Hahella chejuensis KCTC 2396: one gene and its partner. The protein of the gene in region 1 interacts with the protein of each later gene in a pairwise test. Links are inferred from orthologs where the notes say so. Each region holds a gene or a part of one and is shown on either strand. Other genes may lie near its edges.

Region 1 (6,681 bases):
GCTTTCTATTATTAGAGGATTTTGGCGATCGCCTGTTCGGGAACGCCATCGCCAACGCGCCGGAGTTACAGGTGGACACACTGTATCGGCAGGCGATTGACGCGTTGCTTCCCATTCAGAAAGCCGCGGACATACAGGGCTACGCGCTGCCTTCTTATGATGAAACCATGCTGCGCTTTGAGATGAGCATCTTCCGCGAGTGGCTGCTGGAGAAAAAGCTGGGCTTCAACCTTGACGCTACCGAAACGGAATACCTGGACCACTGCATGAACCGCCTGGTGGAAAGCGCCCTGGAGCAGCCGCGGGTGGTCACTCACCGCGACTACCACTCCCGCAACCTGCTCATTCCTGACCAAGGCGATCTGGGCGTCATCGATTTTCAGGGCGCGGTCAAAGGGCCACTGGCCTATGACTTGGCATCACTGCTGAGAGACTGCTACGTAAAATGGCCCTGTGAAAAAGTGGAAGCCTGGAGCCGTTACTATTATGAACAGGTAGATCCCGTCCTCTTAAACGGAGCGGACTTCGCCACATTCACCCGTTGGTTCGACTGGATCGGCGTACAGCGTCACCTGAAAGCCGCCGGTTTATTCGCGCGCCTGTCGCTTCGGGACGGAAAACACGGCTATCTGGCCGATATCCCGCGCACGCTCAACTACATTATTGAAGTAGCGAGCAAATACGATGAGTTCACCGAAATAAACGAATGGATACAGGAACGTCTGGTTCCCGCTGTCAGACTACTGGAAAGCAACCCGGAGGTTGTCCTATGCGCGCAATGATTCTAGCCGCAGGTCTCGGAACGCGCATGCGGCCATTGACCGAAAATCTACCTAAGCCGCTTTTACAGGCGGGAGATAAGTCCCTGATCGAACATATTATCGATGCGCTGAAGCGCGCCGGCGTCACCGAGCTGGTTATCAATCACGCTTGGCACGGAGATAAACTTGAGCAGTTTCTGGGTGACGGATCGGGATTTGGGGTAAGCATTCACTACTCCCCGGAAGGCTCGCCATTGGAGACCGCCGGCGGTATAAAGAAAGCCTTGCCGCTATTGGACGATGGCGCGGACAGTCCATTCGTGGTGGTGAATGGCGACATTTGGAGCAACTACAATTTCTCCGGCTTGGTTAATCGCCCACTTTCAAGCGAAGACCTTGCCCATCTGGTGCTGGTGGATAACCCCTCCCACAACCAAACCGGCGACTTCCAGCTGGGCGATGGCGAGCGAGTTCTTCCCCGCGGACCAAGCAAACTGACCTTTTCAGGCATAGGCGTATACCGCCCCAGCCTGTTCACCGGCGTACCCAATGGCGTTTATCCATTGGCTCCCGTTCTGCGGGCGGCGATCACCAAAGGCAAAGTCAGCGGCGAGCGTTTCAATGGACTATGGTTTGATATCGGCACGCCGGATCGTTTGCAGTGGCTGGATGAACAGTTGACGAAAGCCGCCTTTTGATCGCATTCTGCACAAGCACTTTTTAAGAGTTCATTCAGGCGCAGCTGTAAACGCCATGGCCGCAATCACGCACAGGAGCGCACGATGTGGTGGGGTAAGTTTTTCGGCAGTGTAATGGGATTCATGTCCGGCGGTCCTTTCGGCGCCGCCTTCGGCATCTGGCTGGGCGACAAATTTGACCAGACCATGCAACCTTTCACCCCGGGATGGCGCTTCAGTTTCAATCATCACGACAGCGCCCGCACCCTGAACAGCCTGTTCCGCATACTGGGGGGAATCAGCCGCTCGATGGAAGCGCATAAAGACGACGCGCAAACTGTTCTGGCAGCCCGCGCCATGAGTCTCGCCCACTTTCTTGACCTGGACGCAACGCGTCAAAAACGCAGCCGCGAAGCTTTTTTCAGAGGCGCCGCCAGAGATTTCGATTTGGCGACGGAAGCTCGCGCGTTTCGCCAGGCGAATCGCTTCCATCCCTATAACATCGCCTTGCTGCTGAACCTGTCCATTCAAGTGGCGATCTCGGAGGGCGATCCGGGCCCGGCCACACGCAACGCTCTGGAAACGCTGCGACAGGGTCTGGGAATCAGCCACAGTGAGTTCGAGTTCATCTTTCAGGAAATCCTCAAGGCGCGTCATCAGCAAGGCCATTCACAAAAGCATAGCCTCAGCGATGCTTATCGCATTCTTGGAATCAGCGAAAACGCCAACGCACAGCAGATCAAACAAGCCTATCGCCGCCTGATGAATCAGTTCCATCCCGATAAACTCACGGCGCGCGGGGCGCCGATTAATGAAGTGGAACGCGCCAAAGTAACGGCGCAACAGATTCAGCAGGCCTACGCCCAAATCAAAAGCGCGCTCAAAGCCGTTTAGTCTGCTTCTTCATGCCTGGCGCATGAAAAGTCAGCCAACTTTCCACCTTTCGCGTCACCTGTCCATTCTCAGACGAGGGAATCAGGCTCAGCCCACTCATTCCCTCGACTCGATAGCCTTCCATGCCGTTGCGGCGTGCGAAATCCCGTCGCTGCATGGCGTTCCGGCTTTGCAGGTCCAGAGCGGAGTCATACAGATCAAGCACTTGCAACGAGAAAAAGCCCTGCGCTTTTTCTTTAATTTCGTCCAGCAGCCCCTCACTGACCTCCGCATTGATCCATACCATGGATAGTCCTGAAGCCATGCTTTGCGGATTCGCCAGAACATAGCGCAGCATAGCGTCAACACCGCTGCCAACGCCGAGCAGCACCTTGTTTTCCTGCCCGAACGCACTCAGCTGCTGCATGCCCAACTCGATCCTTTCAGTATTTCCAACAGTCGCTTCCACAGGCTTCTCTGCAGTCTCTTCGACCGTATCCCCTTCCCCGCTGACATCAATATCCACACCTTCAACCGCCTGCTGCTGTTCGAGCTGTTCGGTCGCTTCATTGGTCTCCGCCAGTTGCTCCGGCGTTAACGTTTCCAACTGGCGTGTACTGCTTTTCTCCGGGGCGTTATCTGCCGCAGGCTTCTTCGGCGCATAGGGAAACTCTTTATCGCTCGCTGACAGCAAAACGCGCTTTGGCGTTTTAGCCTCTGCCGGAGGAGTAAGCGCAATAGACAGCGTGTGCCAGCCTTCATCCGGCAACTCATTTCGCAGCGAGTGGATAAACTGCGGCCAGTCAGGATGCTGTCCGCGATCATGCAGCAACATAACCGCACCTTGTTGCTCCGCCACATTCGCAGGTCGGTATAAGGCCAGCATGGCGCTGGCGTCGCCCTGTTTGCCGTTGAGCCATAACACTTGACTGCCCGGAAGACTCTTCGCCAGGGAAAGCAGCATATTTACCTGTGGATTCGGCGCCGAGTCTCTCTGGTTCGTTACAGGCGCAGATTTCTTTTCCGCACCAGCCTTTTCCTCCGCATACGCGGGAACATGGCCAAAGACCAAACACCCCAAAATAATTCCGGCGAGCATTTTCGTCATAAAACAGCGCCCATACGCTTGCTGCACATTTCGACCAGCGCTTTGCGCCGACCTGTGTTTTGAAAGCATAGCACGATACAATACCCCGCATTTCAAGCGACCGCGACCGGACGCCAATGCGGCGACGGCGCCTCAATCTTACCGGAGACTTTTCCCATGGCTGATCCATTGATCGCTCCTTCGATTTTGTCCGCAGACTTCGCCAGATTAGGCGAGGAAGTTGTCAACGTGCTGGAAGCGGGAGCGGACATCGTGCATTTCGATGTCATGGACAATCACTATGTGCCGAATCTCACCATTGGCCCAATGGTGTGTTCAGCCTTGAGGAAACATGGCGTGACAGCCCCTATCGACGTGCATCTGATGGTCAAGCCGGTTGACGCGATGATCGCTTCCTTCATTGAAGCCGGCGCGACCTATATTACCTTTCATCCGGAAGCCTCCGAACACATTGACCGCTCCCTGCAACTGATTCGTGATGGCGGCTGTAAAGCCGGCCTGGTGTTCAACCCCGCCTCGCCCTTGCATTATATGGATTATGTAATGGATAAGTTGGATATGGTGCTATTAATGTCCGTCAACCCCGGCTTCGGCGGACAGGCTTTCATCCCCGCGACCCTGAACAAATTGCGTGAGGCGCGCGCAAAAATCGACGCCAGCGGCTTACCAATTCGCCTGGAAATCGATGGCGGCGTGAAAGTGGACAACATCCGCGAAATCGCGGCCGCTGGGGCAGATACCTTTGTCGCTGGCTCCGCCATCTTCAATACCGACGACTACGCCGCGACCATCGCCAAAATGCGCGACCAGATTGCTTTGGCGCAGTCCGTTTAAACCAGTAGCGACAAGGAAATAACGGAAGCATGCCAGACCTTTTGATCCCCAGTTATGAAAACGGCCTGCCACAATTGGCGTTATTCGATCTGGACGGCACGCTGATTGACTCAGCGCCTGATTTGGCGGATGCGGTAGATTTCATGTTGCTGGAATCCGGTTTCAGCGCAGCGGGAGAAGCGTTAGTGCGGGAATGGGTGGGCAATGGTGCGCCGATGCTGATCAAACGGGCATTGGCGCACGCATTGGAGCTGGAAGAGCCACAACAGGTTGCAGAGGCGCAATTCCAGAGTGCGGCGTCGATCTTCTATGATCGCTATGACGAATACTGCTGCGTGCGCACCCGCATTTATCCTGGCGCGGAAGAGTTGTTGCAACATTGGCGCGATCAAGGCGTTGCGATGGGGATTGTCACCAACAAGCCCGCCCGCTTCACTCAACCGATACTGCAGGCCCTCAAACTGGAGCAGTACTTCGCCATCAGTTTGTCCGGCGACTCCCTGCCCGTCAAAAAGCCAGACCCAACCCCACTCTTGCATGCATGCGAAGCCTTACAGGCGCAGCCAGGCTCTACGTTGATGATTGGCGACTCCATCAATGATGTACTGGCCGCCCGTCACGCGAATATGAAAATCGCCTGCGTCACTTACGGCTACAACCACGGCGAAGACATCCGCGACGCCAATCCGGATTGGGTCATGGACTCGCTCATTGAGTTGAAGTAACTCAAACCAAGATTCATCAGAAAAACAAAGGCCGTCCCTGCAGCAATAGCAGAAGACGGCCTTTTTTATTTGCAGTTAGCAGAGAGAAACAGGCGCTAAGACGCCTGCTTCAAACGAGATAGATCAGGAAGGTTGCCAAGCCGCAGCTATCGCCGCGTTCACCTGACTGCGCTCTTCGTCAGTCAACGTAATCTCTCCACCTGATGGCGCGCCGAAAGCGGCCATGGCGTTGACTAGCGCCTCCACTTTGGAGTGGTCAAGCATGGCGTCCTGGGTGTGGATTTCTTCGATTTGGTAATAGCTATTTGCGTACCAATTATTGATACGAACGCTATCACCGGAAGAGCCGAGTAGTTGAATATCAAGGGCATTACCATTGCGAGTGAGCCAAAGGTTTTCAGCTTCGATTCCCTCTCCAAGGTTAAGACGGTTTGTCAAACTGTGATCGTCATCGTAGTTATGGATCTGATCCTGGCCGTCGCCCAGGTTGAACTCAAAGACGTCCGCGCCACGCTCTCCATTCAGCACGTCATTGCCTGCGCCGCCGTGCAGAATGTCCGCGCCCATGCCGCCCACCAGCACGTCATCGCCCGCGCCGCCCAGCAACACGTCGTCGCCCTCTTTTCCTTCCAAACGGTCGTTTCCTTCCCCGCCTTCCAGACGGTCGTCACCCAAGCCGCCATTCAGCGTGTCGTCGCCCGCGCCGCCCAGCAGCTCGTCATCTCCGCCTTCGCCTATCAGGATGTCGTTCCCGCCCAACCCTTCCATGCGATTACGCTCGTTCGTCCCATACGCCACGTCATTCCCTTCCGTCAGACCCGCGATCTTCACTTCGCTCTGCTCTTTCAACAGGTCCTGCAGCAGCATCGCCGTTCCTTCGATCTCGATCTCTTCAACCTGATACTCAACTCGACGGGAGTAGTGGTTCTTCATCGTCACCTGCTCGCCGCCGGTTCCTATCGTGATCACCAGGTCCTCGCCATGACGCGTAAAGCTCAGGTCCTCTTTCTTGATCCCCGCGCCTAACTTCAGGCGGTTCACCAGACTGTGATCGTCGTCATAGTTGTGGATCAGGTCCTGACCGTCGCCCAGGTTGAACTCAAAGACGTCCGCGCCCCGCTCTCCGTTCAGCACGTCATTGCCTGCGCCGCCGTGCAACACGTCCGCGCCCATGCCGCCCACCAGCACGTCATCGCCCGCGCCGCCCAGCAATACGTCGTCGCCCTCTTTTCCTTCCAAACGGTCGTTTCCTTCCCCGCCTTCCAGACGGTCGTCACCCAAGCCGCCATTCAGCGTGTCGTCGCCCGCGCCGCCCAGCAGCTCGTCATCTCCGCCTTCGCCTATCAGGATGTCGTTCCCGCCCAACCCTTCCATGCGATTACGCTCGTTCGTCCCATACGCCACGTCATTCCCTTCCGTCAGACCCGCAATCTTCACTTCGCTCTGCTCTTTCAACAGATCCTGCAGCAGCATCGCCGTTCCTGCGATCTCGATCTCTTCAACCTGATACTCAACTCGACGGGAGTAGTGGCTCTTCATCGTCACCTGCTCGCCGCCGGTTCCGATCGTTATCACCAGATCCTCGCCATGGCGCGCAAAGCTCAGGTCCTCTTTCTTGATCCCCGCGCCTAACTTCAGGCGATTCACCAAACTATGGTCATCGTCATAGTTGTGAATCAGGTCCTGGCCATCGCCCAAGTTGA
Region 2 (6,799 bases), 4.4 Mb from region 1 along the record:
GGCGTCCTCGCTTCAAAGCCTCCCACCTATCCTACACAAGCAGGTTCAAAGTCCACTGTGAAGCTATAGTAAAGGTTCACGGGGTCTTTCCGTCTAGCCGCGGATACACTGCATCTTCACAGCGATTTCAATTTCACTGAGTCTCGGGTGGAGACAGCGCCCCCATCGTTACGCCATTCGTGCAGGTCGGAACTTACCCGACAAGGAATTTCGCTACCTTAGGACCGTTATAGTTACGGCCGCCGTTTACCGGGGCTTCGATCAAGAGCTTCGCTTACGCTAACCCCATCAATTAACCTTCCGGCACCGGGCAGGCGTCACACCCTATACGTCCACTTTCGTGTTTGCAGAGTGCTGTGTTTTTAATAAACAGTCGCAGGGGCCTGGTATCTTCGACCGCCTTCCGCTCCAGCCGCAAGGCTTTCACGTACATGACGGCGTGCCTTCTCCCGAAGTTACGGCACCATTTTGCCTAGTTCCTTCACCCGAGTTCTCTCAAGCGCCTTGGTATTCTCTACCTGACCACCTGTGTCGGTTTGGGGTACGGTTTTGTATTGCCTGAAGCTTAGAGGCTTTTCCTGGAAGCTGGGCATCAATCACTTCACTCTCTTAAAGAGAGCTCGTCATTACCCCTCAGCATTGTGTGTCCGGATTTGCCTAAACACACTGCCTACAGGCTTAAACCTGGACTACCAATCCCAGGCTGACCTAGCCTTCTCCGTCCCCCCATCGCAGCAATACAAAGTATCGGAATTTTAACCGATTTCCCATCGACTACACCTTTCGGTCTCGCCTTAGGGGCCGACTCACCCTGCGCCGATTAGCGTTGCGCAGGAACCCTTGGTCTTCCGGCGTGCGGGTTTTTCACCCGCATTATCGTTACTCATGTCAGCATTCGCACTTCTGATACCTCCAGCATGCCTCTCGACACACCTTCATCAGCTTACAGAACGCTCCCCTACCACTCATCCATTGGATGAATCCGCAGCTTCGGCGCCATGTTTGAGCCCCGTTACATCTTCCGCGCAGGCCGACTCGACTAGTGAGCTATTACGCTTTCTTTAAAGGGTGGCTGCTTCTAAGCCAACCTCCTAGCTGTCTCTGCCTTCCCACATCGTTTCCCACTTAACATGGACTTGGGGGCCTTAGCTGGCGGTCTGGGTTGTTTCCCTCTTCACGACGGACGTTAGCACCCGCCGTGTGTCTCCCGGATATCACTCTACGGTATTCGGAGTTTGCATGGGGTTGGTAAGTCGAGATGACCCCCTAGCCCAAACAGTGCTCTACCCCCGTAGGCGTTCGTCCGAGGCGCTACCTAAATAGCTTTCGGGGAGAACCAGCTATCTCCGAGTTTGATTGGCCTTTCACCCCCAGCCACAAGTCATCCGAATCTTTTTCAACAGATTTCGGTTCGGTCCTCCAGTTGATGTTACTCAACCTTCAACCTGCCCATGGCTAGATCACTCGGTTTCGGGTCTACGCCTAGCGACTAATTCGCCCTATTCAGACTCGGTTTCCCTACGCCTCCCCTATTCGGTTAAGCTCGCCACTAAACGTAAGTCGCTGACCCATTATACAAAAGGTACGCAGTCACAGAATAAATCTGCTCCCACTGCTTGTACGCATACGGTTTCAGGTTCTATTTCACTCCCCTCACAGGGGTTCTTTTCGCCTTTCCCTCACGGTACTGGTTCACTATCGGTCAACTGGGAGTATTTAGCCTTGGAGGATGGTCCCCCCATATTCAGTCAAGATAACACGTGTCCCGACCTACTCGATTTCACTTTGATAAGATTTCAGATACGGGGCTGTCACCCACTATGGCCGCACTTTCCAGAGCGTTCTCCTATCTGTCACAAAGCTTAAGGGCTGATCCCCGTTCGCTCGCCGCTACTGAGGGAATCTCGGTTGATTTCTTTTCCTCGGGGTACTTAGATGTTTCAGTTCCCCCGGTTCGCCTCCTACACCTATGGATTCAGTGCAGGATACCTGATAAATCAGGTGGGTTTCCCCATTCAGAGATCGCCGGGTCAAAGGTTATTTGCCACCTCGCCGACGCTTATCGCAGGCTTTCACGTCTTTCATCGCCTCCAGTTGCCAAGGCATCCACCGTATGCGCTTATTCACTTGACCATATAACCCGAAGTAATTTCATTACTGCCATCACTTCAAGCCACACAGCGCTGGTTTCACCGTAACAATAATTCGCCGATATTGCGCTTGAGTATAACTACTCAGTAAAACCTATCCGTTGAGTGACAAATAAACTTCATCTGTCACCACGTTGGTTTTTACTTTGCTTATCCAAATTGTTAAAGAGCTTCTCTGACCAAATGCCAGAAACCAATACAGTCATCTTTCTGAAACTTTCATGCTGTATTCGTTTCTATCATCTGATACGTCAGACTTCACTTACTTAATCGTCAACCGTACTACTACCATTCTATGAATGGTGGAGCTGAGCGGGATCGAACCGCTGACCTCCTGCGTGCAAGGCAGGCGCTCTCCCAGCTGAGCTACAGCCCCATAATCTTCCTAATCACACTCAGTTATTCACCAAGAAAAAGGAAATTCTGGTGGGTCTGGGTGGACTTGAACCACCGACCTCACCCTTATCAGGGGTGCGCTCTAACCACCTGAGCTACAGACCCAGAACTTGCAATCTCGCGATTGCGTCACGGGTCTGATGACCCTTAAGTAAGCTCTCTACTCGCCAATCAAGCAATTTGTTGTGGACGCCAAACTGAGACAGTTGGATATCGTTTAAGGAGGTGATCCAGCCGCAGGTTCCCCTACGGCTACCTTGTTACGACTTCACCCCAGTCATGAATCACACCGTGGTAACCGTCCCCCCGAAGGTTAGACTAGCTACTTCTGGTGCAACCCACTCCCATGGTGTGACGGGCGGTGTGTACAAGGCCCGGGAACGTATTCACCGCGACATTCTGATTCGCGATTACTAGCGATTCCGACTTCATGGAGTCGAGTTGCAGACTCCAATCCGGACTACGAGACGCTTTAAGAGATTAGCTCCACCTCGCGGCTTCGCAACCCTCTGTACGCCCCATTGTAGCACGTGTGTAGCCCTGGCCGTAAGGGCCATGATGACTTGACGTCGTCCCCACCTTCCTCCGGTTTGTCACCGGCAGTCTCCCTAAAGTTCCCACCCGAAGTGCTGGCAAATAGGGACAAGGGTTGCGCTCGTTACGGGACTTAACCCAACATTTCACAACACGAGCTGACGACAGCCATGCAGCACCTGTCTCAGAGTTCCCGAAGGCACCAATCCATCTCTGGAAAGTTCTCTGGATGTCAAGGCCAGGTAAGGTTCTTCGCGTTGCTTCGAATTAAACCACATGCTCCACCGCTTGTGCGGGCCCCCGTCAATTCATTTGAGTTTTAACCTTGCGGCCGTACTCCCCAGGCGGAGAACTTATCGCGTTAGCTGCGCCACTAAAGTCTCTAAGGACCCCAACGGCTAGTTCTCATCGTTTACGGCGTGGACTACCAGGGTATCTAATCCTGTTTGCTCCCCACGCTTTCGCACCTCAGCGTCAGTTTTTGGCCAGAGGGCCGCCTTCGCCACTGGTATTCCTCCAGATCTCTACGCATTTCACCGCTACACCTGGAATTCTACCCTCCTCTCCAAAACTCTAGTCGCCCAGTTCTAAGTGCAGTTCCCAGGTTGAGCCCGGGGATTTCACACCTAGCTTAAGCAACCGCCTACGCGCGCTTTACGCCCAGTAATTCCGATTAACGCTCGCACCCTCCGTATTACCGCGGCTGCTGGCACGGAGTTTGCCGGTGCTTCTTCTGTGGGTAACGTCAACTGCAGCTGATATTAGCAACTGCCCTTTCCTCCCCACTGAAAGTGCTTTACAACCCGAAGGCCTTCTTCACACACGCGGCATGGCTGGATCAGGGTTGCCCCCATTGTCCAATATTCCCCACTGCTGCCTCCCGTAGGAGTCTGGACCGTGTCTCAGTTCCAGTGTGACTGATCATCCTCTCAGACCAGTTACGGATCGTCGCCTTGGTAGGCTCTTACCCTACCAACTAGCTAATCCGACATAGGCTCATCTGTTAGCGCAAGGTCCGAAGATCCCCTGCTTTCCCCCGTAGGGCGTATGCGGTATTAATCCGAGTTTCCCCGGGCTATCCCCCTCTAACAGGCAGATTCCTATGCTTTACTCACCCGTCCGCCGCTCGTCAGCTCCCGAAGGACTGTTACCGCTCGACTTGCATGTGTTAAGCCTGCCGCCAGCGTTCAATCTGAGCCATGATCAAACTCTTCAGTTTAAAGAGTGTGAATCAGTAAGATTCTTAATCTTGCTCAAGTTAAAACTACTGTACTCTTGAGTGATTGCTCACTCATGAATTGTACGAGTCACTAACTTAAGACTTAATCTTTTCCAGATCCGCCTCAGTTAGCGCCCACAACAAATTGCTTGATTAACTTTTTAAAGAACTTTCTCTTTCGGAGACTCTCTCCGACCGAGGCGCGCATTCTACACTTTCAATCTTCAGTGTCAACTCCTTTTTAGCGCCGCCGATTCTCTCGAATCCGCTTCTCCCTCCCTTCCGACCGGCTTCCCCGTCGAAGTGGGGCGCATTATACGCACCTACTCTTTCACGTCAACTCCATTTTTTAACTTTTATTTAAAAAGTTTTCACACTCCCCCGTTAGCAGATCCCTGACAGCAAAAAGGAGGGCTCGCGCCCTCCTTTTTTGAACAGTGGTTACTCCTGCCCTTTAATCTCTTTAAGGCCACGATAAGGCGCACTGCCAGCCAGCTCTTCTTCGATTCGCAGCAAACGGTTGTACTTCGCCACACGGTCTGAGCGACACAATGAGCCAGTTTTGATTTGTCCTGCACTAGTAGCAACAGCCAAGTCTGCAATGGTTGTATCTTCAGTTTCGCCAGAACGGTGAGAGATTACCGCCGTAAAACCGGCATCTTTCGCCATTTTGATAGCATCCAGCGTTTCAGACAGACTGCCGATCTGGTTGAACTTAATCAAAATGGAGTTGGCGATACCTTTATCAATACCTTGCTTGAGGATCTTGGTGTTAGTAACAAACAAATCGTCTCCTACTAACTGCACCTTATCTCCCAGCTTTCTGGTCAAAGCCGCCCAACCGTCCCAGTCACTCTCATCCATCCCGTCTTCAATGGAGACGATTGGATAACGTTGAGACAAATCTCCCAAATAATCAGCAAACTCTTCGGATGAGAAAACTTTACCCTCACCAGAAAGATTGTACTGACCATCTTTGTAAAACTCAGAAGACGCACAGTCCAGCGCCAGGGTCACATCAGAACCAAGCTTGTAGCCTGCTTTGGTGACAGCCTCTTCAATCGCCGCCAGCGCCGCTTCATTAGATGGCAAATTAGGGGCGAAGCCACCCTCGTCTCCGACAGCCGTATTCAGCCCCTTGTCGTGCAAAACTTTCTTCAGATTGTGAAAAATTTCGGCGCCAACACGCAGCGCTTCACGGAAGCTGGCCACACCCACTGGCTGGACCATGAACTCCTGAATATCGACATTATTGTCTGCATGCTCTCCACCATTGAGAATGTTCATCATTGGCACAGGCATAGAGTACTGGCCAGACGTACCATTGATGTCTGCAATATGTGCGTAGAGAGGCACGCCTTTTTCTTGCGCCGCCGCCTTCGCAGCCGCCAAAGACACCGCCAAAATCGCATTGGCGCCCAAATTGGCTTTATTTTCAGTGCCATCCAGATCAATCATGATGCGATCCAGCTCACGCTGTTCTCTCGCATCCCTGCCAATCAAAGCGGAGCGAATCGAAGTATTAACTGCATCGACGGCCTTCAATACGCCTTTACCCATGTAACGCGCAGGATCTTTATCACGCAATTCCAAAGCTTCGCGAGAACCTGTGGAAGCCCCTGACGGCGCGCATGCGGAGCCAACAACGCCAGACTTCAGCACCACATCCGCTTCAACGGTGGGATTACCGCGAGAGTCAAGCACCTCTCGGGCGCGCACATCTACTATTTCCGCCATATCTCAATTTCTCCTGTAACAGTTGGTAATGTTTCGGAATCAATAATTATTGTGGTTATTGCAGCTACCGGGACCGCTCCATAAGCAATTAATTCGACCGCTTATTTAAGCGTCACGACAACCCACCCTTCCTCACGCAGTATCAATATTGGGAAATTGTTTGACCATATCGTCCAGCGCTTTCATTTGCGCCAAAAACGGTTCGAGTTGGGACAAGCGTAACGCACAAGGGCCGTCACACTTCGCAACATCAGGATCAGGATGCGCCTCCAGGAACAGCCCCGCCAATCCAACAGCCATCCCTGAACGGGCTAATTGCACGACCTGTTCTCTGCGACCGCCAGCGGAACTCGACAGTCCACCCGGCATCTGCAGCGAATGCGTCACATCAAAAAATACTGGATAGCCGAACTGCTTCATAATGCCAAAGCCAAGCATATCGACCACCAGATTGTTGTAACCGAAAGAGGAGCCCCGTTCACAGAGGATCAGTTGATCATTCCCAGCCTCTTCACATTTGCTCAGAATGTGCTTCATTTCTTGAGGAGCCAGAAACTGAGCCTTCTTGATATTGACCGGACACCCTGTCCGCGCCATCGCGGCGACAAGATCAGTTTGTCGCGACAAAAAGGCTGGCAGTTGAATAATATCGGCCACTTCCGCTACCGGTTGCGCCTGATGCGGCTCATGAATATCAGTGATGACAGGCACGTTAAATGTGCGCTTGATTTCTTCGAAGATTCTGAGACCTTCATCCAAGCCT

The links.
Region 2: the proteins of rpe (region 1) and eno interact in binary tests that used the Escherichia coli proteins (3 or more experiments, as listed by UniProt). The link is inferred for Hahella chejuensis KCTC 2396 from one-to-one orthologs.

The regions. Positions count from the first base shown.
Region 1 is NC_007645.1:6,246,403-6,253,083, forward strand. What follows is about bases 2,622-5,414. They hold rpe (ribulose-phosphate 3-epimerase), read left to right. Parts: upstream 2,622-3,575; coding sequence 3,576-4,253; downstream 4,254-5,414. Other genes in these bases: HCH_RS27480 (DUF3530 family protein), read right to left, coding at 2,622-3,419; HCH_RS27490 (phosphoglycolate phosphatase), read left to right, coding at 4,283-4,978; HCH_RS34910 (calcium-binding protein), read right to left, coding at 5,102-5,414. Outside these bases: HCH_RS27465 (aminoglycoside phosphotransferase family protein), read left to right, coding at 1-782; N-acetylmuramate alpha-1-phosphate uridylyltransferase MurU, read left to right, coding at 770-1,459; co-chaperone DjlA, read left to right, coding at 1,544-2,332; more of HCH_RS27480, read right to left, coding at 2,319-2,621; more of HCH_RS34910, read right to left, coding at 5,415-6,681. UniProt on the Escherichia coli protein: Catalyzes the reversible epimerization of D-ribulose 5-phosphate to D-xylulose 5-phosphate.
Region 2 is NC_007645.1:1,897,529-1,904,327, reverse strand. The notes cover bases 3,889-6,799. They hold eno (phosphopyruvate hydratase), read right to left. Parts: upstream 6,037-6,799; coding sequence 4,741-6,036; downstream 3,889-4,740. Other genes in these bases: kdsA (3-deoxy-8-phosphooctulonate synthase), read right to left, coding at 6,169-6,799. UniProt on the Escherichia coli protein: Catalyzes the reversible conversion of 2-phosphoglycerate (2-PG) into phosphoenolpyruvate (PEP). It is essential for the degradation of carbohydrates via glycolysis.